DNA from 4 places in the Gardnerella vaginalis ATCC 14018 genome. Region 2 is predicted to be linked to each of the others. Evidence: riboswitches for the same ligand, from Rfam matches in the RefSeq annotation. Region 2 holds a riboswitch; each other region holds the start of a gene.

Region 1 (7,994 bases), 160 kb from region 2:
GGCGAGCTTGAGCAGGATTAATCTTGCATTAACTCGCCTTATTTTCGTAATATCAAAACTTTAGAAACATAGATACTCTACGCTTTGGCGCTTTGATACAACGTTGAACCAGCTTCCTGGAACTTTTTACTCATCTCTTTCATACCCTCGGCAATAGCCTGACTGCGGGCTTCTTCAACAAGTTGTTCTTGTTGATCTGCGCCACCGAAACGCTTGCGAATATTCTGAGAAATAGCCATTGAGCAGAATTTTGGTCCACACATGGAACAGAAGTGAGCCATTTTTGCTGGCTCTGCTGGAAGCGTTTCGTCATGGAAAGCGATAGCGGTATCTGGATCGTAGCTTAAATTAAACTGATCCAGCCAGCGAAACTCGAAACGAGCCTTGCTTATAGCGTTATCTCTATCCATGGCATGCGGATGATGCTTAGCAAGATCCGCAGCGTGACAAGCAATCTTATAAGCAATAACACCTTGTTTAACGTCATCCTTATTAGGAAGTCCTAAATGCTCTTTAGGAGTGACGTAGCAAAGCATTGCCGTACCATAACGAGCGATTTCAACGCCGCCGATAGCGGAAGTAATGTGATCATATCCTGGTGCAGTATCGGTTGTTAAAGGACCAAGAGTATAGAATGGAGCATTTTGGCAAATTGCTTTCTCCATTTCAATATTCATGCGTACCGTATCAAATGGTACGTGTCCTGGTCCTTCAATCATAACCTGAACATCGTGTTGCCAAGCAATCTTAGTAAGTTCACCAAGCGTCATAAGCTCAGAAAGCTGAGCAGCATCGTTAGCATCAGCCAAGCTTCCTGGTCGTAAACCATCTCCCAAAGAGAATGCAACATCGTACTTGGCGAAAATCTCACATAATTCTTCGAAGTGAGTGTATAAGAAGCTTTCTTGATGGTGTTGCAAGCACCATTCAGCCATAATGGATCCGCCTCGAGAAACAATACCAGTTACGCGGTTTGCAGTAAGAGGCACGTAGCGAAGAAGTACGCCTGCGTGAATAGTCATGTAGTCAACGCCTTGCTCGCACTGTTCAATAACAGTGTCGCGGAAAAGCTCCCAGCTGAGCTTAGAAGCATCATCCTCAACTTTTTCCAAAGCTTGATACATTGGCACGGTACCAATCGGAACAGGGGAGTTACGCAAAATCCACTCGCGAGTTGTGTGAATATCGTTACCTGTGGAAAGATCCATAACGGTATCTGCACCCCACTTAGTAGCCCACGTAAGTTTTTCTACTTCTTCGTCAATAGAAGATGTTACAGCAGAATTACCCATGTTGGCATTGAGCTTAGTTAAGAAGCGAGAACCAATAATCATAGGTTCTGCTTCAGGGTGGTTGATATTGCAAGGAATCACAGCGCGACCAGATGCAACTTCAGAGCGAACAAGTTCCACATCGCAATTTTCGCGAGTAGCAACATACTGCATTTCTGGAGTGATAATTCCATGACGCGCGTACCACATTTGGGTAATAGGATGATCTGCAGCCTTCATTGGCTTATGAGTGCGACCACGCCACTCTTTTGAAGCTTTACCGCGCTTAATAGCTCGCTTGCCGTCATCTTGAAGATTTCGACTACGACCTTCATATTCAACAACATCGCCACGATCTCTAATCCAATCAAGACGAAGTGGAGCCAAGCCTTCCTTAGGATCGCACTTAGGTCCCTCTGTGTTGTAATCCTTAAATGGTGGGTTAGGGCCAACGCCTGGAGTATCAGAAAGCTTAATTTCTGTATAAGGAACTTCCAAATCGTAAGAACCATATTCATATTCAAAGTGAACTGGCGTAGTTTTACGAATATGAGCTTTGTCCCTCTGAGTACATCCGCGAGAAGCAATATCAACGCGCTGTTGCTTTGCTAATTTTGCAGCATCTTTTGCTTCTTTAGCATTAATGAACTTTGGCGTATTGTTAGCTTTCTCATCAGCTTTTTCCTGAACTATAACGCGTTTTGCATAACCGTGCTTTTGATTGCCGCGAATGTGCGTAAAGCGTTCCACGAATTCACTCATAGTGGATTCTGGTGTTTCGCTTGCGTACAATGCTTCAGATACAAACAATCCTGCAGCCTTACTGCGAGCAATCATGTCAACATCTTCTAAAGATGTTCTTCCTCCAACAAGTACTGGAAAATCGCTTGCTGAGCAAATAGTATTAATCTTTGCTACATCTAAAATAGTGTGATTTGGTTCTAATTCATAAGTTGGAGTAATGTTTTCGCAACCATCTTCTGGATTACGCATTGCCGTTACACAAATATAATCAATGCAGCCATCAGGAAGTTCATTAATAACCTTAACAAGACTTTCTGTTTCTACGGACAAGCCTATTATTGCGTCTTCTCCCAAAAGTGCTCGTGCTTCTTTAGGTTCCATGTCGCTTTGCGCAAGATGAACTCCATCGACTTTAATTCCTTGATTTCTTGCCTGCCAGACAACGTCAACTCTTCCGTCTATTACGAAAGTTACTGAATCACATTTATCGTTATCTTCTATGATTTGTGCAATATCTCGTGCGATTGATGTGATTTCTTTTGCGCTTTCATCCGCACAATTAAGCCTTATAAATGTTGATCCTGCGCGTAAAGAGTCGTCAACTATATCCGTGAGTGCGCGACTTTTGCATAGTTTAGGATTTGCAATAAAACATGTGTTTAGGTTGAACTGGTCACGCATTGATGCGTATGGATAGTTTGAGGTCATACTTAATCGTTGCTCCCTACGTTGTATTAACTAACAGGTTCGAAGGGTCAGGTTTTTCACCTATCTCAGCCTTCTTTAAAAAGAAAGCACCCCTGCAAAATGTTGTGACTCAGACATTCTACATTATTTGGTATCTTTTTAATAAATCGTAGGCATGTTGAATGGTTGATCATTTGATAAATAGAAAATCCTAGAAGCGATTAATAGATTTTACTGTATCTTACGCTACTAGGATTTTATTTGTGACTTTTTTATTTGTGACTTTTTATTGGATATTATCGACGTTCATGATGGTTGATTTTATTGGATATTAAATCTCCAACAGTTTGTACTACTTGCACAAGAAGAATACAGAAAATAACAGCAACACTCATAACATCGTATTGGTAACGCTGATATCCGTAGCGAATTGCAATATCTCCTAGACCGCCTGCGCCAACAGTTCCAGCCATTGCAGAGAATCCAAAAAGTGTAATGAAAGTCAATGCCGCTCCACGAATTAATGAAGGCAAGCTTTCAAAAAGCAATACTTTGAATACTATTTGCGTATTGCTTGCGCCAAAACTTTGTGCAGCTTCTATAAGACTTCCATCAACTTCTGCAAGAGATTGCTCAACAATTCGCGCTACGAATGGTGCAGCTGTTAAAACAAGAGGAACAATAGCGCCAGAAACTCCCAAAGACGTTCCAACAATAAGTCTAGTAAGTGGAATTATTGCAACAAGTAGGATTATAAACGGTATTGAGCGAACAATATTTACAATCCAACCTAAAACCGCATTCAAATATGAGTTAGGACGTATTCCTTGTTTTGCGCTTGTTATAAGAAGAACTCCTATTGGTAATCCTATTACGTATGCGAATAGTGTAGATATTGAAGTCATAGATATTGTATCTTTTGTGCCTTCAATAAGTAGTTCTCCATATTCGTCTATAAATTGTGAAATATTTTCTGGCATTTTTATTTCACCCCATTGTTTGTTGCGCTATTAGTGGTTATTCCATTTTCGGAATTACTATTATTGGATTTAGTTCCCCTATGGTTTTCAACATGTTCGTCTGCAATAAGCGTTTTTAAAATATTGCTTTGAGGATTTTTGAAAAGTGTTGAAGTGTCACCGATCTCTACGATTTTTCCGCCGTCAATCATAGCAACCCTATCGCAAATATTTCTTGCTACTGCTAACGAGTGAGTAATAATAACCAGTGTTACGTTAAGATCTCGGTTGATTCTTCTAAGCAAGTCAAGTATTTGTGCTGTAGTTGTTGAATCCAAGGCGCTTGTTGCTTCGTCACAAAGCATTATAGAAGGATTATTAGCAAGTGCTCTCGCTATTGCAACTCTTTGCTGTTGTCCGCCAGAAAGCTGAACAGGGTAGCGGTTTGCTAAATCTTTTAATCCAACTAAATCGAGTAAATACTTTGCTCGTTCTTCTCTTTTTTCTTTAGGAGTGTTGTTTAGTTCCAAAGGAAAAGTCACATTTTGTAACACAGTTCGCTGTTGAAAAAGACTAAAGTTTTGGAAAATCATTCCAATATTCGATCTTATTTTAGATAAATCTCTATTTTTGGCGTCCGTAATATCTTTTCCGTCTATTAGCACTCTTCCAGATGTTGGACGTTCTAACAAGTTCATGCATCTGACTAATGATGATTTTCCAGCTCCAGAAGATCCCAAAATACCAAATACTTCGCCTGATTCAATAGTTAAATTAATATCGTTAAGTGCTTCGTGCGATTGCTTACCACTTGAGTAAGTTTTATAAAGATGCTCAATTTGAATCATATTATCTCTCACTGATTTTGAAAAGCAAATATGAGGCACGTGCCTCTATGCTTTTGTGAGGCACATGTCTCATATTTGCTTAAGGTTAGAACAATGCAATCATCTTAGAAAACTGGCAAAACAGCGCCGTTGTAGTTTTTCTTTATAAAATCACGAACTGCATCTGTTTTTAACGCTTTTACAAGAGCCTTGATTTTAGCAAGCTTTTCGGATCCTTTCTTAACAGCAATAATGTTTTCGTATGTCTTAGCAGCTACGCCTCCAACTTTTTCGCTTGTAAGAGGATCTTTAGTTGGGTTAAATCCAGCTTGAATAGCGTAGTTTCCGTTTAGAGCAGCTAAATCAACGTCCTTAACAACTGTTGGAACCAAAGCAGCGTCTATTTCCTTAAACTTTAGATTCTTTGGATTAGAAACAATATCTTTCTTTGTTGCGTTAACATCCTTTGGATTCTTTAGCTTAAGAAGACCTGCATCTTGCAAAAGAAGAAGTGCGCGAGCTTCGTTGGTTGGGTCGCTAGGAACCGCAACTGTTGCGCCATCTTTTAAGTCCTTAATTGTTTTAGTCTTTCCTGGGTAAAGTCCAAATGGTTCAAAGTGGATTCCAGCAATAGAAATAATATGCGTTCCTCTTTCTTTATTAAAGTTATCTAAGTATGGCAAATGCTGATGGTAGTTTGCGTCTGCTTCGCCTTCTTCTACAGCAGTATTTGGTTGCACGTAGTCAGTAAATTCCTTAACAACCAACTTATAGCCTTGTTTTTGCAAAATTGGCTTAACTACTTTGTTCAAAATATCGCTGTGAGGAGTTGGGGAAGCTGCAACCTTAATCACCTTATCGTCTTTAGTTGCTCCATTTGCAGAAGATCCGCATGCGCTTAGTGAAAGCCCCAAAATCGCAGTTAGTGCTGTAAAAGCTGCAATAATCTTTGTGTTCTTCTTTGTGATTTTCATATTTTTCCCCTTGTCCTTTAATGTTTTTTGTTCGTTGATGTTTTGTTTCTTAGCAACGGAATATCAATATATGCGATTTTGTATCTTCTTCGCTACCTATTTTCTATTTGTATAATTTATGACGAGTTAGCAATACTAATGAAATCAGGCAGATATGTGACAATTAATTTTTTATACTTGCGATTGATTTTTTGTTTTTCGCTTGTTTTTTATGATTGGCGTTTTGCGATTTTTCTGTTTAGTGGATGCTTTTATTGCAATATGACTTTATACAATGCGGCTTATGCAACATGGATTATAATAAAAACATGACTTCTTTGCGTTTAGCTTTAGCTCAAATTGACACTTGCGTTGGAAACATAAGCAAAAATACGGATGAAATATTGCGATTTTGCAAAGATGCAAGTAGTGGAAACGCTGATATTGTTGTGTTTCCAGAAATGACACTAACAGGGTATCCAATCGAAGACCTTGCTTTGCGTGCAACATTTAGAAAAGCAGCTAGCGACGCTGCTTACAGTCTTGCAAAAATCTTAAAAGATAGCGGATTAGCTGACTTATACGTTGTTGTTGGAACAGTTGGTGTAGACGATGAATTAGGTAAGCCAAGAAATCGTTTACTTGTTATTCATGATGGAAAAGTGGAGCTTGTTTATGACAAGCATTTCTTACCAAATTATGGCGTTTTTGACGAATTTAGAATTTTCTCTTCTGGAGATGATTGCGGAATTCTAAACGTTAAAGGCGCAAAATTAGGATTTGCGATTTGCGAAGACATTTGGCAAGATGGCGGCCCAGTTGCGCGTCTTTCTAAAGAGGGGATTGATGTTTTAGTAACAATCAACGGTTCTCCGTACGAAGAAGGCAAAACGGATATTCGCTTAAAGCTGGCGCAAAAGCGTGCAAAAGAGCTTAATGCTCCTCTTGTTTACGTAAATCAAGTTGGTGCTCAAGATGATCTTGTTTTTGATGGCGGCAGTTTTGTAGTAAACGCAGATGGATCCCTGATCGAGCGTTCTAAAATGTTTGATCAAGACTTAAGTTTTGTTGATTTTAATACAGATTTAGATGCACAAAAGTGCTCAACGATTGCTCAAAAATTAGACCCAGACGAAGAAGTTTATTGCGCATGTGTTTTGGGACTTAGAGATTACATGCGCAAAAACGGATTTAAGGGCGTTTGCTTAGGACTTTCTGGCGGAATTGACTCTGCGCTAGTTGCAACTATGGCGGCAGATGCTTGCGGAGGGCAAAACGTTTGGGGAATCTCAATGCCAAGCATGTATTCTTCGCTTGGTTCTAAAGACGACGCTTGCGATTTAGCTAAGCGACTTGGAGCACATTACGATATTCAGCCCATTGAGCCACTTTTTAAGTCATTCCAAAATCAGCTTGATTTACAAGGTGTTGCTGCAGAAAATTTGCAAGCGCGAGTTAGAGGCGTGATTGTTATGGCGTACTCTAATTCAAAAGGATTGCTGGCACTAGCTACTGGCAATAAGTCGGAGCTTGCATGCGGTTATTCTACGATTTATGGAGATGCAGTAGGAGGGTATGCTCCTATTAAAGATTTGTTTAAGACTCGCGTTTGGGCGCTTTCTAGATGGCGAAATCGTGCTGCTCAAAATGGAGTAGGTCTTGGAATGTTACCTATTGCTGGCAGTGAAGATTTTCCTAAAGACAATGCTCCAAAAGATAGCATTCTTATACCTGTAAACTCGATTATTAAGCCTCCAAGCGCAGAGCTAAGACCAGGGCAAAAGGATTCTGATTCTTTGCCAGAATACGATTTGCTAGATAAAGTGTTGGAAGCTCATATTGAGCTTGCTCACGGTCGCGCAGATTTGCTTGCAGACGGTTTTGATGAGCGCACAGTTGATACAGTTATTAGGCTTGTAGACCGCGCAGAATGGAAGCGTAGGCAGTATCCGTTAGGGCCAAAAGTTAGTGCGATTGCGTTTGGAAGAGATAGGCGAATTCCAGTAACAACCGCGTTTAGAGAGTAGACGAAATCTTGGATACGTCTTGGGAAAAGTCGCAAGCATCCGTTGATTAACTACATATTGCATATGCGCTAGTTTGAGTATTCAAACTAGCGTTTTTTACTAAATTGAATACATAAAAGCATAAAATGTGAGGTAACTCACTTTAAAATAGTAAAAAATCGACGTGTACTGTTTAAACATTGCTTTAACATAGTAGAGAAGACGGCGTGAAGAAGCGTCGTGGATACGAAAGGAGTCAAATATGGCATCAGTGGATGCATCCGTTCTCACCGAAGAGGATCTTCGTGCAAAAGCGTGGGATGGATTTACAAGCGGCAATTGGGAAAAAGATATTGACGTACGCGACTTTATTTTAAAGAACTACACCCCATACGAAGGCGACGAATCCTTCTTGGCGAATGCTACCGAGAAAACGAAGCATATGTGGAAGTATCTCGATGACAATTACTTGGCAGTTGAGCGTGAGCGCCGCGTATACGACGTTGAAACTCATATTCCAGCAGGCATTGACGCAATGCCAGCAGGC
Region 2 (7,994 bases):
GTTGCTATGAGAGCGGATATTGATGCGCTTCCAATTAAAGAAAATTCAGGGAAAGATTATACTTCAACAGTTAGCACGCAAGACGAAAATGGCAAAACGGTTGGAGTTTCACACGCTTGCGGTCACGATTTTCATATTTCCAGCCTACTTGGCGCCTTGAAGGCTTTTAACAAGCATAAAGATGCTTGGAGAGGAACGTACATTGGCGTTTTTCAGCCTGGAGAAGAAACAGCTCAAGGCGCAAAATACTTGGTGGAAAATGGCATTACGAGCATGATTGCAAAGCCTGACGTTTACCTTGGTCAGCATGTGTTGGGTGCTATTCCTGCAGGAACAGTCGGTATTCGTTCGGGCGCGTTCTTAACTACTGCAGCTTCGATTCGCGTGCACATTTTTGGTAAAGGTTCACATGGATCTATGCCAGAATTAAGCGTTGACCCTGTGGTTTTAGCTTCGTCTATTGTGTTGAAATTGCAGACGATTGTTTCTCGCGAACTTGCAGCTAAAGATTACGCAATTGTTACAGTTGGTGCGCTTAATGCAGGAAGTAAGTCGAATATTATTCCTGATGATGCCGAGCTTTTAATTAACACAAGAACTTATAGCGAAGATACTCAAAAATTTGTACACAATGCTATTGAACGAATTGTGCGTGGAGAGTGCGAGCTTGCAAGATGTCCTAAGAAACCAGAATTTACATACTATGACCGCTATCCGCTTACGAATAATGATAAGAATGCGTCTTTGCGCGTGCGTAAAGCTTTTGATGAATACTTTGGAGAAGACTCTGTAAATATTTCGCGCGCTTCTGCTTCGGAAGATTTTTCTATAGTCGCGAACGCTTTCAATACACCTTACGCATACTGGGGATTAGGTGGATTTGAAGACATGAAAAATGCTCCTGGAAATCACAATCCAGCTTTTGCTCCAGATTTGCAACCAACTCTAAATCGTGGACTTGAATCAGCTGTTGTAGCAGCTTGCGCATGGCTAGCTTGCGACTAATAAATTAATTCTACTAACAGATAAGTTTAAGCGTTTTTTACGCCACCAAACCTGCGGTCGCGATGCGCATAACGGTCAATTGACCTCCACAGCGCTTCGCGACCATAATCTGGGAAAAGTTCTGGCACAAAATCAAGCTCAGCATAAGACGCTTGCCAAGGCAAAAAGTTGCTAGTGCGCTGCTCTCCCGAAGTGCGAATCACAAGATCGCAATCTGGAATATCTGGGTTATACAAGTGTTCAGCAATCATCTTCTCACTAATGCGATCGCCCTTAATTTTGCCGCTTTTAACTTCCCTAGCAATTGCCGCGCAAGCGTCTGCGATTTCCGCGCGACCACCATAGTTTAAGCAAAAAACAACGTCAATCGTAGTGTTATTTTTCGTTATCTCTTGAGCTTTTTCCAACTCGTCAATAACAGACTTCCACAATTTTGGCCGTCTTCCGGCCCAGCGCACGCGCACTCCCCACTCGTTCATTTGCGCAACCCTGCGGTGAATAATATCTCTAGAAAATCCCATCAAAAAATGCACTTCTTGAGGAGATCTTTTCCAATTTTCCGTAGAAAACGTGTACAAGCTCAAATAGCGAACACCTGCTTCTATGGCTCCTGCAATAGTGTCGAAAACCACTGGCTCCGCCGCTTTATGCCCTTCGGTGCGAATCATTCCGCGCTCTTTAGCCCATCTGCCATTGCCGTCCATAATCACGCCTACATGTCGAGGAACTTTGCCTTTAGGAAAATCTGGCACGCGGCTAGGATCACTAAATGGAGCTGCTGGAATATTTAACGAAGTGTAGTCAACGTTTTCAAAACTCATAGTTAAAATCTAACAACCCCATTGAACGAATACTTAAACCCGTTTTGCAAAGCTTAATAAAAGCCAGCTAAATCAGATAAAAAATCCGCCAAAATCCTCTATATTTATATTTCTCGCAAAATCTCTATTAAAGCGTTTAAATATTGCTCTCCGTAACTAGATTTATACCATCTAGCGTGCTCTAAGAACCCAGTATCGTAGCCCCAAATTTTAAAGTCGTAAGATCCATTTGACTTTAAATAATAGTCTACAAATTCTACGCATTGCTCAATTTGACTTACGCTAAGAACAAACGGAAGCAACTCTTTTTCAACATCTGTTAATGGCCGAACGCTAGCATATCCTTGCAAAATTGACTTAACTAAATCCGTTCTAAATGAATCTTTTTTGCCATTCGCAATATCTACCCACTGAATTGTGTTGCGTTCTAAAGTCATTGCTAAATCGTAGATTGCTGTGTTTCTATACGCCATTCCAAAGTCAAATACTGCGCTTGGAGCGCTACCTTCCCACATAAAATTAGATATATGCGGATCTCCATGAGTCCACTGCTTTCTTAGATTCGCGTACCCCAAATCGTAAATTTTTTTGCATGTTGGAGCAAATTCGCTTAAATCTTTTACAAAATCACGATTCTGTTCTTTTAAGAATTTCGCTAAATCGGGCCTATTTTTTAACCAAACTTCGGCATCACTTTGCACGTCTTCGCTTGCACAAAGACTAAATCTTGATTGAAAAGCGTTGATTTCCTTAGGATTTGGCTCGTCAAAACTTTGTGAAGCTAAGGCGATTTTTGCCATCATCGCTCCAAGATTTTTGGCTTCTTCGCACGTTTTAGGCGGATCCCAAGTGTACGCGTCTTTGTATCGGTCTTCTCCACTAGCTTTTAAAGTAACTTCGTAAGCGCAATCGCCTATTACAAGAAGAGTTCCGTCTACGCAAATATCGCCAGAAGTATTCTTTTCTAAACCTAAATACTCGCTATTTTTATTAAAATACAAGTACTTTGGTGTGCTTATTTTGTTTTGTAAAAGATGCTCCGCAAAACGATGATACGGTCTAATTGTGCTAGCTTGCCTCACTTTTGTGCTGCATCTTTTAATATAAACGTCCAAACTTTTAGATTGCTTTGATGCATTATCTTTGTAATGCGCGCGAAGCAATGAACCTGCAGCCATCGGGCGCAAACTATGGCTTAAAACGCAATCTACTTCTAGCGGCTCCTCTAAAAGCGAGCACACAGTATTTGCATCATATAAATCAACATTTGCCCATCTTTGAGCAACAATATCTAGTTGAGGGTCGTTGCTTTCGTTTTCCATATTCGCTCCATATTTATACAAATATTTAACTACAGGTTCATTGTTTTTCGAGCATTTTTTGCGGGATTATTTAACGCTAAACCAGCTCATGTGCGGCTGCTGGCGACTTTGCTTATGCAAAACTAACGACTATTCTGGCAAATACTCGTTTGTTACGCACCCGTTTTCTAAACTTTTTAGCGCGCAATCAAGAGGCACGCTTAAGTGGCCATTTTCACCCATCCAACGAGTGTAGTTTTCCACCAAAGCCATGTCTGCCGTGCCCCAACGACCATTCTTGTCGTACCAAGACGGAATCACTTCGTCTAGCGAGGCACGCAAAGCCTCTGGGCTAATATGGCAAAGCGCATTCTGCAAAGCATCAACACCAGCCTGAGGGTCTTTTCCTGCCATCTCATAGCCCTTAACTGTTGCGCTTGCAAAGTTACGTATTAATTGCGGATTTCGCTCAATCATCTCTTGGCGAGCGCAAACATAGTAAGAATGATGCGGCGCTACGCCAATAGAATCGAATGGAAGAACAACAACTTGATCAAATGGAAGCGAACCCTGGTATGGCTCCCACCAAGCTACGTTAATAAAAGCATCGCACATTCCGCGTTCTACGGCTCGAATGTCTGGCTCCCATGGGCCTGGGTCAATTGTAATCAGCTTGCTAAAATCGCCGCCGTCGGCAGCAACCGCCTGCTGAAGCTCCGTGTATAGGCGCTTAACGCCCATAGGAATTACTACGCGCTTTCCTTCTAGATCTTTAAATCGCGTAATGCCCGTGTTTTTATTTGTTATGATTCCACCAATTTGCGATTGATTCATTACAGCAAACGACGTTAGCCTGTTTGCACCATTTTGATGAGCCAAAAGTTGATTTAAACGAACAAGAGCTATATCTACTTCTCCACGCTCCAAACATGCTGGAACATCGCCGCGCTCTGTATCTGTGCTTGTAAACTCTACATCTAATCCGTATTGTGCATACAATCCGCGCTTTCTTGCAAGATACATACCTGCGTGATTCGTCCATGGATGCACATATTCAAGACGTACTCTTAGCATATTAACTCCTTTGTTTTATAGTGATTTGTGATTTTATTATTTGTGATTTTATTTTGACTTTTATTTGCAACTTAACTTGCGATTTAACTTGCGATTTAACTTGCGACTTTACAAAAATGGGCGAGGTAATTAATCCCCGCCCACAAATCAAATTTATAAGTTGATTTTACTTGTAATCTTACCCGTAAAATCAGGCGCGCACTTCTTTGCCAGAAGCAAAGCGGCTCAATGCGCCAGTGGCAGCAATACCCTTATACAAGTACCACATCAAAACGCCACCGATTACAGCACCAGAAATCATGCTGCAAATAGTGTGAATCACCATGAATGAACCAAAGATTGGAACACCTGCATAGTAGAACGGGTAGGTTGAAACGATTCCACCCAAACCAGCTAATGCGCCAGAAAGTGCGCTTAAGCCAACATTCCACTTGCGATACATGAAGAACAAGAATGCAAATTCAGCGAACAAGCCCTGAACAAATCCAGGAAGAACGGTACCGATACCACCCCAGTGGCTTCCAACAGTCAACTCAACCATTGCAGCAATAAACTCACCGAACAATGCTGCACCTGGCTTGCGAACCATAATAGCAGCCAAAGGACCAGCAAAATAGAACAAACCGTAGTACAATGCGCTGACTCCTGGAACTGGAATAAGCTTAAGAGCAGCAGAAATAGGCTCGCTAATCAAACCGATACCCCAGAAGATAATACCAGAAGCTACAGCTACAACAACCGTGAGCGTAATATCAGCTACATTCCATCGCAAAGATGGACGCACGGTTTCTTCTTCAACAGATGCACCCATTAGGGTCTCCTTTCATTATCAGTTATCAAACAAAGGCGACCCTGCAGAAAACTCCGTACGTCGGCATTAACCGAATCACGTTAAACGGTTAGACAGTAATCTTCTCAGCTCTTTGAAAGAGCACCCGTGTCTGATATCAATCATTATTGCATCAGACAGCGAGGACAATTATTATAAAATTCAAACAAAAAATTAACAAAAACGCTCACTAAAACGTTCACAAAAACGTTAAATAAGACGCTAAAAAAGCTATATTAAATCACATATTATTTTCTAATAAATGCATTGATTTAATTGGACGCTCAAGATAATATTCACACCACTGCTCAACGCATCTATACGTTAAATAATCAATATCTGTTCCGTCTATATTCTTCCAATCGCCATTAATCAAAGAAATCATTTGAAAACGTGCTAAACCATTACACTTAATTGACTGCAAATCATGATCTTTAGAACACATAACTCCTCCAGAACAAGAGGAAAAATATGATAAATCATCTTTAGTTGCACAAACTACGCATTCATTAAGCATAGGAGACCAGCCAGCTAGTTTTAACGCTCTTAAAACATATGAGAATCCAATTGAATCAGCACTATGCAATCCCCTAGAAAGAGCAGATAAGGCTGCAACAAGCAGATTGTATTGCATACAAGAATCCTGATACTGTGCAGAAGACGAAACCAAATCATCTGCGATTTCCGCAATCATGCTAGCACGACTATACAAATCATAATCAGCACAAATACTCTCAGCATAAGCAGAAACTAAAACCGCTTGAGAAACAACATCAAAAGTTCTTCCAGTAGCAAAAAGTGCATTCACACGCATAAAAGGTTCTAAACGCGCCCCAAAACGAGATTTTATTTTCCTAACACCTTTTGCAACAGCACGAATCTTACCATGCTTTTTAGTAAGCATAACTACAATTCTATCCGCTTCTCCTAAAGGAAAAGTCTTAAGAACTACAGCCTCATCGTTATACAACGGCATGAAAATCAAAAACTCTTAATCTGCTAATCCAAAGTATTTTTATAGATCAGTTGTGGCTTGTATTCACAAAACCACCGAAATTAGATTCGCCAGTATCATCCAAATCATCTGAATCATTATTGCCAGCATTGTTAGCATTAAAATCTTCAGAAGAAGCATTAAAATGATTCATAACTGGGAATGAAAGATCTGGAATATCTAGATTGAGACTTTGCGACGGCTCAAATTTAGGAGATGCAAGAAGAGACAAATTCAAATCACCAACAGGGTTTGAAGCACTATTCTTTGAATCATTCTTATCATCATCTTTAGTATTAACAGCATTAGCATTAGCAGCATTAACATGATTCTGACTATAAGAATCTTGGCTAGGTGCAGCTGGAATAGCACTGTCTCTTGTATAAGTCTGCGAATAGGAATCTTTCGGAGCATACGATGGCGGGAACGTAGGAGGCATAACAGTAGAAGCCTGAGACATCTCGTCATCAGTATCATCATTAGGCTCTACATTAGCAGAATGAGGCGTAAAAATAGCCCTATCCCCATGGTGCAAATCGTTAAGAGAAGCACCACTATTGTTATCAACACTGTTGTCTACAGGTGCGAAAATGCTTTGCCTATCTTGAGGCATATCTTCAATATGCTGTGCAGAACTATTATCACTATCTGCCACATGCTCAACGACTGGCACACTATCTGCACTAATATGATGCGAATCTACTTCATCAACTGTAGTTCTAGAAAAAATATCATTTGCAACAGGATTATCTGCTTCAACAGTATTTTGAACAGGATTTACTACAAACGAATCCGCATTATGCTCAACGGGAACAGATGGAGGCATAGGATTTGCAGATTGCACAGGCTGTGGCGTCGTCTGACTATATGCTGCGTTAACAGAAGATGCGGCAGCACCATTAGAATCAAAATCTAGGTACTTAGAAACACGATCGTAAGATTCAAGCCTACTAAGCAATCGTATGCAAGCGTTCAAATAATAATCCACTTGACGCTCATCGTATCCATGTTTACCAGAACGCTGTGTAAACAACACGTTAGAAACAAACATTGCGTCAATGCCATCAAGATCGCTTGAACTATTACCCCACGTTGGCTTATATCCAAGAAGAATAGAAATCTTATCTAAGGTCTTATTAACAACATTATCGACCTGTTTTTTATCATACGAAGGCTTGCGAGATTGACCAGAATCAAAACGCATCTTGTAATCACGCTGAGAATGATTAAGCAAAACACGGTATTCACTATCGGCTTGTGCTTTCCAAACGATTCTACCGCGATGAGAAATTTCGTATTCGGTTGTTTTATCTACAACAGCACGTTCCAACCTAGAAAGAGCCGCATCAACTTGAGGAATAGCGTATCCTTCATCTTCTAAATCGAAGGACACGTCTTGAATATCTTTTTGTGTAAGACGAATGTCGTCGGACTCATACAAAGAATGGGCACGCTCAAGAAAATCATTAACTTGCTCTACGCTGTAACCCTTCTTGCGCTTACCTACGCGCTCAATACCAGAAGAATTACGCGCAGTATCGGGTTTACTTGCCATAAACAATAGACCTCCTGAACATATCATTATTGAATATACTCTACGCGATTGTTAAGACGCTTCAAAACGCAAAACACAAACTCTGAAAGACACACGCAAATCGCGAATCACGCATCTAGTACACACCATACTGTATCTTGTTTCAAGCGGGCGATTAGCTCAGCTGGCTAGAGCGCCACCTTTACACGGTGGATGTCGGGGGTTCGAGTCCCTCATCGCCCACTTTCCGCTTTTCTTGGTTAGCGTACTTCTCCCATGTTTGTTTATTTTTTCCCCGCGTTTGTTCCCAAAACCACCAAATACGTAAACAATCTCGGGAAAATCGTTCGCGCGTTACGCTTTAATCGCGAAGGCAGGTCTCGCGCAGTATGTGTTTGCCGCGCAAATCTGATTTATTCTTACGCTTTTGTAAGTA
Region 3 (7,994 bases), 260 kb from region 2:
CATAGAAGTAAAGCCATTCTTGGTTGCAAGCTCAATAGCGTCGAGGGTTTCGGTAACGGAACCAATCTGGTTCAACTTTACGAGCAAGGAATTAGCTGCTCCAAGCTCAATACCCTTAGCCAAACGCTTTGGATTGGTGACGAGCAAGTCATCGCCAACGAACTGCAAACGATCACCAAGACGCTTGGTGATTGCTGCCCAATCATCCCAGCCTTCTTCCTGGAATGGATCTTCGATGGAAACGATTGGATACTCGTTGATGAGCTTCTCGTAATAATCAAGCATGTAAGCAGATTCGCGCTCTTCGCCGTCGAAACGATACTTGCCAGTTTCCTTGTTGTAGAACTCAGAAGAAGCAACATCGAGGGAAATACCAATCTGCTTTCCTGGCTCGTAACCTGCAGCTTCGATTGCATCCATGATGTACTTCAAGGAATCTTCGTTGGACTTCATCTTTGGAGCGAAGCCACCTTCGTCACCAAGACCAGTAGCCAAGCCTTCCTTCTTCAAAACGTTCTTTAAGGTGTGATAAACCTCAACACCAGCGCGCAAAGCATCGCTGTAAGTTGCGAAACCGTATGGAGAAATCATGTATTCCTGAATATCAGTTGCAAAATCAGCGTGAGCGCCACCGTTCATGATGTTCATGTTTGGAACTGGAAGAATATGTCCGTTAGTTCCGCCGATGTAACGATACAATGGAAGCTCTGCAGATTCAGCAGCTGCATAAAGAGCAGCAAGAGAAACGCCAAGAATAGCATTTGCGCCAAGCTTACCCTTGTTTGGAGTGCCATCAAGCTCAATCATGGTTTCATCAAGAGCACGCTGGTCAGAGGCATCCATGCCAATAACCTTTGGAGCAATTACTTCATTAACAGCCTTAACTGCTTCCAAAGTACCCTTGCCCTGATAACGGGACTTGTCGCCATCACGACGCTCCCAAGCCTCAGCCTCACCAGTCGAAGCACCAGAAGGCACTAAGCCAATACCCTGAGCGCCATCTTCGGTCTCCAAATAAACCTGAACGGTAGGATTTCCACGAGAATCCAAAATTTCGCGTGCATATACGCTTTCAATAGCTGCCACAACTACTCCTTATTCATTTTGTTGGTTGTGTAACATATTCAAGATTAATGCGTTTTATGGACGTTATTTCGTAGCGTAAGTCGTTAAAGATACAAGCCTATATAATCTAAGCGTTTCGCGATTTGTCCATGCCTTTATACGATAATAACAAACTGACACGGGGTGCAATTATTTAATTGTAATTGCTGAGATTATACCCGTCGAACCTGATATAGCTAAAACTATCGAAGGGAATGTCGTTATGAATAACCTTTTTAGCGCGATTGCAAAACTGCATCATAAAGCTTTTATTTCTTTAAAAGCTTGGCTTTCTACTATAGCGATTCTTTTTTTATGGTTTTTAATAACCTTAACTCCTGCCGAAAATCGCGCTTTGCCATCTCCAATCGAGGTAATAAAAGCATTTGTTGACTTAAACAACGAAGGAATATTACTACCGTCTCTTGCAATAAGCATATTTAGAGTTGTAGCTGGTCTTCTTTTAGGAATTGCTTTTGCTTTGCCATCTGGAATCATTTCTGGCGGAAGCAAAATAGGAGAATCAGTAATAAATAAACCAAGTCATATGCTCAGATCCATCCCATTCCCAGCATTAGCACCTTTATTGATCATTTTTCTCGGTGTGGACGAAATGATGAAAATAATGCTTATAGCGCTTGGTGTTTTTGGACCAATGTATGTCAATATTCGAGATGGAGTAAGGAACATTGACCCTAAACTAATAGAACTTGCAAAGGCTTATAACGTTAAAAAATCGACTGTTTTTACAACAATTTTTATGCGAGGAACACTAGCTAATTTTATGACAGGATTGCGATTTTCAATTTCCGTAGCATGGGTTGCTTTAGTTACTTGTGAAACAGTTAATTCTTCAATAGGAATCGGATATATTCTTTCTAGAGCTCAACAATTCTTTAGACCAGATCAAATGATGGCATGCATTATTTTATATGCGATTGCAGGACTTGGATCAGAAGTTACTGCAAACATATTCGAATATTGGCTTATGCCAGAACGTAGAGTAAATAGAGAATCTTAACAAAGAGTTGATTTTAGAAATTCACGTAAATAAAGAATTTATAAAATCCTCTGTGAATTTTAGAGATACTTTTAACGATACTTTTAAAAATAAGTCAATTTTTATAAAAATTTAATCAACAAAATTTAATCAACAACCAAATAAACCAAATAAGAAAAACACAAAATAAAGGTAAAGGAGCCAAATCATGGCTAATTTCAAAATACAAATTGCTAGCAAACGCTCTATTGCAGCAATATGCGCTTTTTGCGCAACTATCGCTCTTGCATCTTGCGGCGGAGCTCAAAAACCTGCAAATAACTCCCAATCTTCTAGCAAAGATACGGGAATAATGAGGGTTGCTTATCTTTCTACAGCAAACTATTTAACAACGTTAAAAAATGAAAAATTCCTTCAGGAAGAATTTGGAAAAGCAAAAGTCACCTATACTGGACCATACACTCCAGTTGATGGTCTTACCGCAGTTATGAGCGGAAGCGCTGATGCAACAACTACTGGAACTGGACGATTTATTGATTTGATTGCAGAAGGTCAACCTTGGGTTGCATTTGCGCTCGAATATTACAATGGTGATTCTCAAGGAATCGTTGCATCCGCAAAAAGCGGCGCAAAAACACTAAAAGACTTATATGGAAAGAAAGTTGCTATTATTCACAACGGTGATACTGGCGATTACATGCTTCACCGCGCATTCGATAAAAGCGGATTAGACGTTTCTAAAGTGCATAAAGTAGAGATGAGCCCTAAGAACTTCCAGGCAGCATTTACATCTGGACAGATTGATGCAATTTCCTCATTCGATCAGAATCTTGCTGCAGCGATGACAACCCCTGGGTCAAAATTACTTGTTAACGCTAAAAAGTATGGCAACATGAATGTTACCATTCACATTGTTTCTAGAAAATTTGCTAAGAAGCATCCTGAGCTCGTTAAAAAAATGTATAATGCTCTTGTTCGCGAAGCTAATAAGTCACATAAAGAAAAGAATGTTATCGGGAATGCTTATAAGCAACTTGGAGCAAGCGACACAATCATTAAGCAGATTGAAAAATTCGATAATCCAACAATTAAGCCAATCGATAAGAAAGGCTTAGAAATGATGAAGGTTCAGGCAAAAGAATACGTAAAATATGGTTTAATTAAGCAAGCTCCAACAAACTTGGATGATTCCGTAATGGATTGCAGCAAGTAACCTAAACCTTTAAAATACGCTAAATAATTTTCAAAATCAAAACACAGTAGGAGTTAATATGAACATTCAAAACAATGAAAATAATGCTAATAATGTCAACAATTCCTACTGTGTTTCTTTAACGCATATTGAAGTAGCATTTGACGACACTTATAAGGTTTTGAAAGATATTAATTTAAACATTAAGCAAGGCGAGTTTGTCTCACTTATTGGCAGATCAGGTTGCGGAAAAACAACGCTTCTTAAAGTAATATCTGGTTTATTAAAACCTACAAGCGGCAGTATAAACGTTACAGACATGCAGGCTATAGGATTCCAAGATGCAAGATTAATCCCATGGCTAAAAATTGGTGAAAACGTTGTTTTTGGTCTTTCAGACAGTAAAAACAATCTTAAAAAACTTGCAAATAATGCTCTTAGCAAAATGCAATTAGAAGAATACGCCAATAAATGGCCTTCTCAACTTTCTGGCGGTCAAGCTCAACGCGTCTCTTTAGCTAGAGCATTAGTAAGAAACCCAGAGCTATTGCTTTTAGACGAACCTTTCGGCGCATTAGATGCTTTAACAAGACTAGACATGCAAGATCTTCTAGCTAAGCTAAGAACACAAAACGGCTGGAGCACAATCATGGTTACTCACGATATTGCGGAAGCTGTAAGATTATCAGATCGTATTCTAATGCTTCAAAATGGCGTAATATCAAGGCAATGGAATATCGATAGGAGCAGTGTTGATTCGCAAGGAAGACCTACAAATCATGTTTCTATTGAAGATGATTTAAGACTTGCCTTAAAGTGACATGTCCACTATTTAAAATTCACCTATTAATTTTTACCAATCAATGTCTTCTAAAAGTTGCTTAGCCCATTCGACTATCTCTTTTTCACTCATAGACGATGAATCCCCTAAAACAGACGCAAAAGGAGATGGAAAAATCATTGTGTGGGTTACAGGCTTAAACTGTGCTCCCCTGTAGATCCTACTCAAACGCATCCAAACAGATTGAGCTGGATCTACGCCAATAACGCGCACAGTTTTACCTTGCATGCTTATTTGATTAATACCCATTTGTTTAGCTTTAAAACGTAATCTTGCAACATCAAATAATGTTTGTAAGGATTTAGGAGGATTTCCATATCTATCGCTTAACTCATTGAAAATCTCTTTTAAGTCTTCATCATTCTGAGCCTCAGCAAGCTTCCTATAAGCTTCCAAACGTAATTTATCTGAATCAATATAAGATACTGGAATTGAGGCTTCTATTGGCAAATCAATAGAAACAGATATGGACTCTTTATGATCTGGTTCCTTATATTTTTCAACAGCTTCAGATACCATCCGAACATATAAATCGAATCCGACTCCTTCAATATGCCCACTCTGAGCATCTCCAAGCAAATTGCCAGTTCCGCGCAATTCCAAATCCTTCATAGCAACATCAAAACCAGAGCCAAGAGCAGTATATTGAGCGATTGTTGCAAGCCTGTCGTGAGCCTGCTGAGTCATAGGCTTAGTAGGATCGTACAAAAAGTATGCGTATGCGCGCTCACGACCTCTGCCAACTCGCCCTCGTAATTGATGAAGCTGACTTAAACCGAATCTGTCAGCGTGATCTACAATAAGCGTATTTGCATTAGAAATATCTAATCCTGTTTCAATAATCGTAGTGCAAACAAGAACATCAATATCCCTATGCCAAAAATCACGAATAATAGTGTCAAGTTGCTTCTCGCCCATTTTTCCGTGTGCAATCGCCACTCGAGCATCTGGCACAAGTTTTTGAATATTAGAGGCAATTTTACTAATATCTTCTACGCGATTATGAACGTAAAATACTTGTCCTCCACGCAATAATTCACGTTTAACACAGGCTGCAACTTGTGCATCTTCATATGCTCCAACATAAGTCAAGACTGGTAGACGATCTTCTGGAGGCGTAGCAAGCGTAGACATTTCACGAATACCCGTAACAGCCATTTCAAGCGTTCTAGGAATAGGCGTTGCAGAAAGGCTAAGCACATCTACATTTGTTCGTAGAGCTTTCAAAGTCTCCTTGTGCTCAACACCAAAACGTTGTTCTTCGTCTATAATCACTAATCCTAAATCTTTAAATTTTATATTTGGATTTAAAAGTTTATGAGTTCCAACAACAACATCTACTTGCCCGGATTCTATTCCTTGCATTGTAGCGTCTATTTCTTTTGCACTCTGGAATCTGCTCATTGCGGCAACTGTTACAGGGAAGCCAGAAAAACGGTTAGTAAAAGTCTCGTAATGCTGCTGAACCAAAAGAGTGGTTGGCGCTAGAACAACTACTTGTTTACCGTCTTGAACAGCTTTAAATGCAGCTCGAACAGCAATTTCCGTTTTACCAAACCCAACATCTCCGCAAATCAACCTATCCATTGGAATTGGCTTCTGCATATCTTGTTTAACTTCGTCAATAGTAGTAAGCTGATCCGGCGTTTCTTGATACGGAAATGCATCTTCCAGCTCTTTTTGCCACGGAGTGTCAGAGCTGAAGGCAAAACCTTTAGTAGATGCTCTGGCTGAATATAATTTGATTAAATCCTCTGCAACTTCTTGAACATGCTTTCTAGCTTTTGCCTTTGTAGCAGCCCAATCTGATCCTCCAAGTTTGTTTAACTTTGGAATTTCAGCCCCAATATATTTGCTAACCAAGTCGAGTTGATCGGTTGGAATAAAAAGCTTGTCGGCAGGCGCATTACGTTTACTTGGCGCGTATTCAATTTCCAAGTATTCACGAGTAGCTTCTCCACTTGAGGTTTTTATATTTCGCTGCCTCATGCCTATAAATTTGCCGATTCCATGCTGATCGTGAACAACAAAATCGCCTGGTTTAAGATCTAGAAGGTCTATTGATTTTCGTCTTCTCCTAGGAGTTTTAAGCGCGCTTGCAGAAGATGTTTTTCCAGTCAAATCTCTTTCTGTAAGAATAGCGATTTTACTTTGTTCATCTATGAATCCGTCCACTATTTGCGATTGAATCGGTACAAAATCAAAAATTCCAGTTGATTGTATTGCGCGACTTAGTCTAGATAAGGTTCCATATGCGGATGCAATTATGTAAACTTTAAATCCGTTTGCTATAAGACCAGATATTCCACTAGAAATCTTTTCATTGTCTCCTCTAAATTCTTGAGGAGATTTAATGCTCAATTCTAGACGGCTATTTTTTACAATTTTATTTTCGCTAGATTCTTTAATATCTACGGTTGCTGGCGACTTATCAGATCCAAAACTCGTTAAATTTATTACCTGATGATTCTTATTTTCTAAGCTTGCTAAAGTTTCATCAAAATCAAGAAAACTCGCCTGATCGAATGTTATTGGAGCACCTGCTCCTCTACCAGATGCAGCTACATGCCAGCTTGCTGCCAAAAATTCATTAGCAGTTCTACTTAAATCTTGAGCTGCGCGCCTACATTTTTCTGGGTCAGAAATCAATATTATAGAATTTTTTGGAAGCAGATTTTCTACTGGTTCCATTTTGTCAACTAATGCTGGAAGCAACGACTCCATACCCTCTACTGGTATTGCATTCGATATGGATTCCAACATGTCGTCAGCATTTTGAATTTTACCAATCAAAGATTTTGCACGATTTTGAATATCTTTTGTAAGCTGTAATTCTCTACAAGCAGTAGCCCAAATACTATTAATATTCTCACCGTATGTGCGTTGATCAGATGCATGAAACTGCTTAATCGTGTCGATTTCGTCTCCAAAAAATTCGATTCTAACAGGATGATTCATCGTTGGAGAAAAAACATCTATTATTCCACCTCTAACTGCAAATTCTCCACGATTCATAACCAACTCAACGCGATTATATGAGTTTTCAACAAGACGTTTTACAGCAGAATCTATAGGAACTTCTTTACCACATTCAAAAACAAGAGGCTCCACGTCTGAAATATTTTCAACAACTGGCTGAATAATAGAACGAACTGGCATAACAAGCACACGAATTGGGCTAAACATTCTATTTTTGCCACTTTGAGGATGTTTTAATCTTCTAAAAACCGACATTCTACTTGCCACAGTGTCTGCTCTAGGAGAAAGACGCTCATGAGGAAGAGTCTCCCAAGCCTCGAGTTCGGCAATATCCTGAGGATCTCCATCATACCAATCGCGTATTGAAGAAACAGCGTCACTAGCATCTCTACCAGATGGAGTAATTAGTACAACAGGACTACTCTTTGATATTGCAGCTGCTATAGCAGGTCTAGAACCTAAAGGAGATGCTACAGTAAGCGGATTCGGAAAATCTAGCACGTTAGAAACTAAAGATTTAAACGCTTCATTTTTATCTAAAATATCTTTAAGTATATTTTCAAAAGAAACGTTAGAATTTATAAAATCTTTAGAATCTGACATATTGTTAGCAAAAAAATCAGATTTATTTGCCATTGAAATGCTCCTGAGTGGCGCTAAGCCCGCGGAAGATCACACTTTCTACTGCATCAGCACCATCTGCCAAAAAATTAGGAAGTTCAGATTTTTGCGCACCGGCAAAACCACCCAAAACCCAATTAACAGTATTATCATGCGCGTGCGCTCCGCGTTGAGCGTGCCCCACACCCATTCTCACACGAGCATATTGCGGAGTTCCAAGACTGCGATCAATAGAACGAATACCATTATGACCTCCA
Region 4 (7,994 bases), 390 kb from region 2:
GGCGTTTTAGTCGCATGTCCTGGACCCGAAGCGGGATGATCTAGCCCTGAGCAGGTTGAAGCGCGGGTAAGACCGTGTGGAGGACCGAACCCACCTAGGTTGAAAACTGGGGGGATGACTTGGGGTTAGGGGTGAAAGGCCAATCAAATTCCGTGATAGCTGGTTCTCTCCGAAATGCATTTAGGTGCAGCGTCATGTTATTGCTTGCAGGGGGTAGAGCTACTGGATGCTTGCGGGCCCATACCGGGTACTAATAGCAGCCAAACTCCGAATACCTGTTAGGTTTATCATGGCAGTGAGTCGGCGGGGGATAAGCTCCGTCGTCAAAAGGGAAACAGCCCTGATCGTCGTCTAAGGTCCCGAAGCGCGTGCTAAGTGGGAAAGGATGTGGAGTCGCATAGACAGCCAGGAGGTTGGCTCAGAAGCAGCCATCCTTGAAAGAGTGCGTAACAGCTCACTGGTCTAGTGGTTCCGCGCCGACAATGTAGCGGGGCTTAAGCACGCCACCGAAGACGCGGCTGCATGATTTAGTTCATGTGGGGTAGGAGAGCGTCCTGTATGGGGTGAAGCGGCAGTGTGAACTTGTCGTGGACTATACGGGAGTGAGAATGCAGACATGAGTAGCGAGAGACAGGTGTGAATCCTGTCCGCTGAATGACTAAGGGTTCCGGGGCCACGTTCGTCGTCCCCGGGTGAGTCGAGTCCTAAGGCGAGGCCGACAGGCGTAGTCGAATGGATGAACGGGTTGATATTCCCGTACCGGTGTTACACCGTTCGAACTGAATCTGAGAGTACTAACCTTCGTTATTCTGGTTGATTATCTTTCGGGGTTTTCTTCTGGTTTAGTGTTGGGAGCGTATCGGTAGTAGGTTAGCGTGGGAGTGACGCGGGTAGGTAGCCGGCTGCGGAGGTGGTTTTCCGTGGCTAAGCGTGTGGGCTGTCTCCTAGGTAAATCCGGGGGATGTTTAAGCTGAGGCGTGATGGGTAGGCTGTAAGGCTGATTCCGGTGATCCTGCTTGCCGAGAAAAGCTTCAACGTGAGGTGTGATTCCGCTCGTACCCTAAACCGACACTGGTGGTCTGGTAGAGTATACCAAAGCGATCGGGCGAATCCTGGCCAAGGAACTCGGCAAATTACTCCCGTGCCTTCGGCATAAGGGAGACCCCTGATGGTGATATGGTTTCACATTGTTGAGCTGTTGGGGGTGGCACAAGCTAGGGGGTAGCGACTGTTTACCAAAAACACAGGAGCGTGCGAAGGCGTAAGCCGCTGTATACGCTCTGACGCCTGCCCGGTGCCGGAAGGTTAAGAGGATCCGTTAGCTTCGGTGAAGCGGTGAATTTAAGCCCCGGTAAACGGCGGTGGTAACTATAACCATCCTAAGGTAGCGAAATTCCTTGTCGGGTAAGTTCCGACCTGCACGAATGGCGTAACGACTTCCCCACTGTCTCGGCCAGGAGCCCGGCGAAATTGCAGTACGAGTAAAGATGCTCGTTAAGCGCAGAAGGACGAAAAGACCCCGGGACCTTTACTATACCTTGGTATTGTCGTTAGGTGTGGATCGTGTAGCATAGGCGGGAGGCTGTGAAGCGTGGGCGCTAGCTTGCGTGGAGTCGATCAGTGAAATACCGCTCTTTCCATATCTGGCGTCTAACCTCGACACGTTATCCGTGTTAGGGACAGTGCCTGGCGGGTAGTTTAACTGGGGCGGTTGCCTCCTAAAGAGTAACGGAGGCGCTCAATGGTCCGCTCAGCCCGGTTGGCAATCGGGTGTTGAGTGTAATCGCACAAGCGGGCTTGACTGTGAGACTGACGGGTCGAGCAGGGACGAAAGTCGGAGATAGTGATCCGGTGCCGGCGTACGGACGTGGCATCGCTCAACGGATAAAAGGTACCCCGGGGATAACAGGCTGATCATTCCCAAGAGTCCATATCGACGGGATGGTTTGGCACCTCGATGTCGGCTCGTCGCATCCTGGGGCTGGAGCAGGTCCCAAGGGTTCGGCTGTTCGCCGATTAAAGCGGCACGCGAGCTGGGTTCAGAACGTCGTGAGACAGTTTGGTCTCTATCCTCTGCGCTCGTTGGAATGTTGAGGAGACCTGCCCATAGTACGAGAGGACCTGGGTGGACGAACCTCTGGTATGCCGGTCGTCACGCCAGTGGCGCTGCCGGTTAGCTACGTTTGGAAGGGATAACCGCTGAAAGCATCTAAGCGGGAAGCCTGCTCCAAGATTAGCATTCCTTGCACTTTGTGTGTGAGCCCCCATGTAGAACACGTGGTTGATAGGCTGGATGTGGAAGCCCTGTAAGGGGTGGAGCTGACCAGTACTAATGGGCGATTGTGATACTACTTGTATTGCTTATCGTTTAATTCTCTTAGATAGTATGGAGTGTTAGACGGTCATTTTATGGTTAAGTTGTTGATTTTGATGATTGTTTTTCTGTTGCTCGCGTTCATGTCCGGTTCCCAAACCGCCAATTTGCCGCTCGTTTAAAGCGAGTGTATAATCTAGTTTTGCGGTGGTCATGGCTCAGGTGAGACGCCCGGTCCCATTCCGAACCCGGAAGCTAAGGCCTGACACGGTGAGGGTACTGCACTCGATAGGGTGTGGGAGACTAGCACGCTGCCGCATTATTCTTTCTAGCGGGGAACTTGATTGTTCCCCGCTTTTTTATTATTTAAGTTTAGGTTATCGTTCGCGCGCACGATTCACGCGCTTACTGTAGTGCGATTGTACTTGATTTACGTCGTGTCGTTATACAAACGCACTACATGGAAGGTCCTCGTTCGCGCGGTCTAAGCGCGCTCACGTCTTCGCCGCCGTAGAAGCACACCGTGCTTCTACGCTAAGCGGCTCAGCGCTCCGAATTACCTTTTCGCGCTACGCTCTAAGCGAAAAGGCAGGTCGGAGCGCATATAAATAACGTCATAACGAACATATATAGTCAAACATAGGTTCGGGGTGCGCATAAGCGCTGAGATTATACCCGTTGAACCTGATCTAGTTAGTACTAGCGAAGGGAAAATCATGACTACTGTGTCGTGCTCTAAAAATAGTGAATTCTCAACTAATGCTCGTTGCAAGCAATTCGTTCAAGATGTACGTGAATGCATCGAAGCTTTGCGCGCAAAAAATCCACTAACACATTGCGTAACGAATAATGTTGTTCAAGAAATAACGGCAAACGTTCTGCTAGCTGCTGGTGCATCGCCAGCAATGGTCGTAGATGCAGAAGAAGCTGAAGTCTTTGCTCAAATCGCATCTGGTGTATTAGTAAACATTGGAACGTACAGGCCAGTAGACAAAGAATCTATGGATGCTGCGATTCGCGGAGCTGTAAAAGCGCACACTCCATGGGTTCTTGACCCAGTTGCAGTTGGCGGTTTAGCTCCACGCACGCAATACGCGCGCGAAATTGTTAAAAGTCATCCTGCTGTAATTCGTGCCAACGCTTCCGAAATCTTAGGCTTAGCTGGAGAAGAAAGCGGCGGTAAAGGCGTAGACGCTGGAGATTCCGTTGATTCGGCAGTTGCAGCAGCTAAGAAGCTAGTTAAACGCTACGGCTCGGTAGTGGCTATTTCTGGCGAAAAAGACGCTATTTATGGTCATGGATGCTCGGCACGAGTTTCTGGCGGCCACGAAATAATGACGAAAGTAGTCGGCACGGGCTGCTCTCTTGGCGCGTTGGTGGCAGCATACGTTGGAGCAAATCGAAATCGACCTTTTGCAGCAACAGTTGCCGCGCACGTACACGCTGCTGCAGCAGGAACTTGGGCAGCGCAACGCTCAACATTGCCAGGGTCATTTAGAAAATTATGGATGGATGCGCTTATGGATTTGAGCGCAGACGAGATGCTGAAATTAGCGAATATTGAATTTGAACTCGATCCTGTTGATTGGTCTTTATACTTTATAACAGACCCAAAGATGAGTGATCGAGCCGAAGAAGATATTGCAGTTGATTGCGTTAAAGGCGGAGCAAGCGTAGTCCAATTGCGCGATAAGTACGCAAATAGCGAAACTTTTAACAATAAAGCTCAAAGCCTGCGAGACAAAATGCTTGCTAATGGTTGCGGAGACGTGCCGATTTTTGTTGACGATCGTATAGATTGCGCTAAAAGCTTAGGGTTCAACTTGCATGTTGGTCAAACAGACACGCCTTATATTGAAGCGCGTAAGTCTATTCCTGCAGAGTGGATGGTTGGACTTTCTATAGAAAAGTTAGAACAGTTAGATTACGTTTATAACGAATGTGCTAAAGAAAATGTGGCATTGCCTGATGTTATTGGAATAGGCCCAATTTGGCCTACTGCCACTAAGCCAGACGCTGCTCCTGCTTTAGGAGTTGAAGGAGTAGAAAAGATTGCTAAACGCGCTAAAGAACTCGGCATTAGCACTCTAGGAATCGGCGGAGTTAATGAAAATACCGTGTTTCCTATTAAAAGCACTTCAATAGATGGTTTATGCGTAGTATCTGCTCTAATGCTTGCGCAAAATCCTTGCGAAGAAGCACACAAATTACGCGATGCCATTACAAAGGAATAAAAATAATGAATAATCAATTTTCGCAAACTCAAGCACCTTTGCAATCAATTTCTAAATTATATGATTCAAGTCTAAGGCCATCTTCCCTACCTTCTTTAGAAGAGCCAATTATTCCGCGAGTGCTAAGCATTGCTGGAACTGATCCAACAGGCGGAGCTGGAATTCAAGCTGATCTAAAATCAATCACAGCATCTCATGGATTTGCAATGTGTGTAACAACTAATTTGGTTGCTCAAAACACTTGCGGTGTGCGCGAAGTTTATACTCCTCCAACCGACTTTTTGCAAGCGCAACTAGAAGCAGTATTTGATGACGTAACTATTGATGCTGTAAAAATCGGCATGCTTGGAGACAAATCATATATTAGCCTAGTTCAAGATTGGCTTAAGAATCATCCTGTTCCTGTTGTTGTGTTAGACCCAGTGATGGTAGCAACTTCGGGAGATAGGTTGCTTGAAAAGTCTGCAGAAGATGCAATGCGTGAGTTTGCACCTCTTGCGGATGTGATTACGCCAAACATACCTGAACTCGCAGTATTATGCGATAAACAGCCTGCATCTAATTTTGAAGAAGCTTATGCTCAAGCAAGCGAGTGGTGTGCAAAAAACAATACTATTGTTATTGTTAAAGGCGGCCACTTAACAAGCGAAGATGCTGGTAATACTGTTGTGTTCCCAGATGGCCACAGAGTGCACGTTCCTTGCCCTAGGGTTGATACAACAACAACGCATGGCACAGGCTGCTCGCTATCTTCCTCGCTTGCTACGCGCATAGGATTAGCGTTGCGAGAAGGCAAGAAGCTAAGCGATTACAGTACAGTAGCGGATGCTCTAGCATGGTCGTCAAGATGGCTTAACGAAGCTATTGCTTGCGGTAAAGATTTGCATGTTGGCAAAGGTCATGGGCCTGTGAACCATGCTGCTCGTAATTATCGTTTGGAATTAGATTCTTCGTCAACTCCTTGGGAACATATGCAAACTAGTGGCTTAGACGGATTAACTGCGCAAAGCGTAGTCGTAAAAGCTCATAGCAAGGCTAGAAAGCCAAATGTGGAGCCTTGTGGCCCTTGGACTCAAGCTTTATGGGATGCTAGTGCAGATGTCGATAACAACATTATGAAAATGCCATTTATTAAGGCTTTAGGTAATGGAACGCTTGACTCCGACTTGTTTGCTTTCTACATAAGTCAAGATTCTGAATACTTGAAGCGTTACTCGCGCGCGCTAGCTGCTGTTGGAGCTAAAACGCCAGATAATGAAGCTAGAGTGCATTGGGCTACGGGCGCAGCTATGTGCATAGAAGCGGAATCGCAGTTGCACAGAGATTGGCTTGGAAGCAGAAATATAAGCATTGATGCGTCTTGCTCGCCAGTAACGTTAGCTTACGTAAATCACTTACTTGCTTCTACAATGGCAGAAGATTACGTGATTGGAGCTGCATCCATATTGCCATGCTATTGGCTTTATGAAGAAGTGGGACAAATTTTAGTCAAAAATAATACTCCTGAAAACCCATATCATGATTGGATTTCAATGTATTCTTCTAATGATTTTGAGTCAGGAGTAAGAATGGCAGTTAAATTTGTTGAGAGAGCTTTTGAAGAAGCTGGCCCACAGGCTCGAATTCTTGCTGCTCAAGCATATATGACTTCATGCATTTACGAGTATGAGTTCTTTAATCAAGCTCATAGAGCATTGAGGTAGATGGTTTGATAGCTTGATAGCGCTGATGCATTGACTTCGTCTTTATTAACAAAATCTAGAAGATTTGAAGATGAGTAAAAGCGTCAGCGCATTTTTATAATACGCATGTCTCTTATTTATTGTTGATTTTCTGAGCAGCGCAGATGCACAAGTGACTTGCTTAAGACCTTGCTTAAGACTTAAATCGTGAGTAGTAAAAGTTACCTAAATTCGCTAGTCAATTTTCCTATCTGCATATTTTCCCATTTTCATATCTCCCTATCTTCCTATCTTGCAAAACTCAAAGTACTTTGGAAAATATCAAATAGAATTGCATTCAATGACGGTTATGCATTTGCGATGATTTTGTATGCAATGCCTATTTACTGAATTGATAAATAGGCATATACTTATATGTGTGAAGCGAAAAGAGTTGGAGAAAAAACTCAATCAGCTTGCAAGAAGTACTAATAGACAAATAACTTGGTCTGAGGGCGGTAATCATAGCAAAGTTTGCATTGGCGAATTGGCTACTACTGTTCCGAGGCATAATGAAATAAATGAGCTTACTGCTAGAAGCATTATTAGATATTTTGAAAGGAACCTGCAGGCATGATAGGAGCAATGAGTGTTACTGAGCATGATAATGCAACAAATTGTTTGCAAAAGGTGACTGCTATAGCTCGCAGATGCGATGACTGGTGGGCTATAGAAGTGCCAGAAATACCAGGATTATTTACTCAAGTACGTAGGCTTGATAAGGTTGCAGCAATGGTAAAAGATGCTGCTGCAACTTTAAATGTTAAAGTCAATTGCGTGGAAGTAACTCCGAAACTTAGTGAGCAAGATGAGCTTATGCTTCAGCGCATGTTAGATGCAAAATCTGCAGCTATAAAAACTCAAGAAGAAGCGTCTATACTTATGCGTGAAACAGTTCGTATACTAAGGAATCAGGGATTGACGGTTCGTGATGTTGCAGAGCTTACGGGGGTTACTCCGCAGCGAATAAGCTCGCTTAAATCTTAGTGATTTAATGCAATGCGGTTGGGGCTATGCACAAGCAAGTTGCTCAGTAGTGTATAAACTCTATGCAAAACAAATCAATAGCGGATAAATAAGTAAAGGTCAAGTCGTAGGATGTGTGGCTACAACTTGACCTTTGAAAATTGCGATATGTTTTTAAGTTAAAATCGCAGTCTAATGCTTTTATTTATTCTTGGCAATTCCAAGAGCTTTTGAACTTTCATCCTTGTCAAGGCCTATAAATAAAAGCACGATTATGCCAATAATCAGCGGAACATAACCGTATCCAGATCCGTGGATTATGCCGAATATTTCCATAAGTCCATTTGCTATTACGGCTAGTGAAGATACTATAAAATATAGTTGAGCGCACCACGGTTTTTTAATGAGAAACATGGTTGCAAGACCAAATAATCCAGCGATAATTTGAGGCACTCCCCATAGATAATCATTACGCATTACAATCAGCGCAATTCCGCTAGCAAGAAATACACCATTGGCTATTGTCCAAAATACGGATGGAATTTGTGCTTTTGTATCTTCTAAATTACTCATATTCTTCTCCTTCTAATACAAGAAAATAATTGTGTATATCAAACCTTTACAACTTATAAATTAATGGCGTGCTAAAAGGTAAACAATATCTTGTCTAGGAAAACCTTTACAAATAATTACTATCTAAAACTGCTTAAGATTCATTAATCTTTTAAACTGAATCAGTAAGCCATACTATCTATACAG

Evidence for each region. Region 2 has a riboswitch for thiamine pyrophosphate ahead of GAVG_RS01800 (ECF transporter S component). Riboswitches for the same ligand answer to the same signal wherever they lie in the genome.
Region 1: it holds a riboswitch for thiamine pyrophosphate, as region 2 does, so the genes downstream of both, thiC (phosphomethylpyrimidine synthase ThiC) here and GAVG_RS01800 (ECF transporter S component) in region 2, are expected to answer to the same signal.
Region 3: it holds a riboswitch for thiamine pyrophosphate, as region 2 does, so the genes downstream of both, GAVG_RS02825 (ABC transporter permease) here and GAVG_RS01800 (ECF transporter S component) in region 2, are expected to answer to the same signal.
Region 4: it holds a riboswitch for thiamine pyrophosphate, as region 2 does, so the genes downstream of both, thiM (hydroxyethylthiazole kinase) here and GAVG_RS01800 (ECF transporter S component) in region 2, are expected to answer to the same signal.

What each region holds. Positions count from the first base shown of each region.
Region 1 covers NZ_AP012332.1:640,085-648,078, forward strand. Annotated here, with positions in the region: gene thiC (phosphomethylpyrimidine synthase ThiC) at 78-2,723, opposite strand; TPP riboswitch at 2,720-2,827, opposite strand; gene GAVG_RS02405 (methionine ABC transporter permease) at 2,999-3,682, opposite strand; gene GAVG_RS02410 (methionine ABC transporter ATP-binding protein) at 3,685-4,509, opposite strand; gene GAVG_RS02415 (MetQ/NlpA family ABC transporter substrate-binding protein) at 4,614-5,462, opposite strand; gene GAVG_RS02420 (NAD+ synthase) at 5,771-7,468, shown strand; partial or broken gene pflB (formate C-acetyltransferase) at 7,710-7,994, shown strand, end outside.
Region 2 covers NZ_AP012332.1:484,363-492,356, reverse strand. Annotated here, with positions in the region: gene GAVG_RS01820 (M20 family metallopeptidase) at 1-1,005, shown strand, start outside; gene GAVG_RS01815 (isoprenyl transferase) at 1,032-1,826, opposite strand; gene GAVG_RS01810 (phosphotransferase enzyme family protein) at 1,931-3,148, opposite strand; gene GAVG_RS01805 (ABC transporter substrate-binding protein) at 3,278-4,201, opposite strand; gene GAVG_RS01800 (ECF transporter S component) at 4,392-5,012, opposite strand; TPP riboswitch at 5,048-5,150, opposite strand; gene recO (DNA repair protein RecO) at 5,272-6,006, opposite strand; gene GAVG_RS01790 (DivIVA domain-containing protein) at 6,053-7,579, opposite strand; tRNA gene GAVG_RS01785 (tRNA-Val) at 7,728-7,801, shown strand; gene GAVG_RS01780 (class C sortase) at 7,920-7,994, opposite strand, start outside.
Region 3 covers NZ_AP012332.1:742,418-750,411, reverse strand. Annotated here, with positions in the region: gene eno (phosphopyruvate hydratase) at 1-1,086, opposite strand, end outside; TPP riboswitch at 1,235-1,337, shown strand; gene GAVG_RS02825 (ABC transporter permease) at 1,328-2,125, shown strand; gene GAVG_RS02820 (ABC transporter substrate-binding protein) at 2,313-3,317, shown strand; gene GAVG_RS02815 (ABC transporter ATP-binding protein) at 3,376-4,116, shown strand; gene mfd (transcription-repair coupling factor) at 4,150-7,752, opposite strand; gene pth (aminoacyl-tRNA hydrolase) at 7,742-7,994, opposite strand, start outside.
Region 4 covers NZ_AP012332.1:99,054-107,047, forward strand. Annotated here, with positions in the region: rRNA gene GAVG_RS00395 (23S ribosomal RNA) at 1-2,352, shown strand, start outside; rRNA gene rrf (5S ribosomal RNA) at 2,518-2,634, shown strand; TPP riboswitch at 2,951-3,043, shown strand; gene thiM (hydroxyethylthiazole kinase) at 3,031-4,548, shown strand; gene GAVG_RS00410 (bifunctional hydroxymethylpyrimidine kinase/phosphomethylpyrimidine kinase) at 4,554-6,251, shown strand; gene GAVG_RS07465 (hypothetical protein) at 6,649-6,846, shown strand; gene GAVG_RS00420 (transcriptional regulator) at 6,843-7,256, shown strand; gene GAVG_RS00425 (hypothetical protein) at 7,437-7,808, opposite strand; gene GAVG_RS00430 (hypothetical protein) at 7,970-7,994, opposite strand, start outside.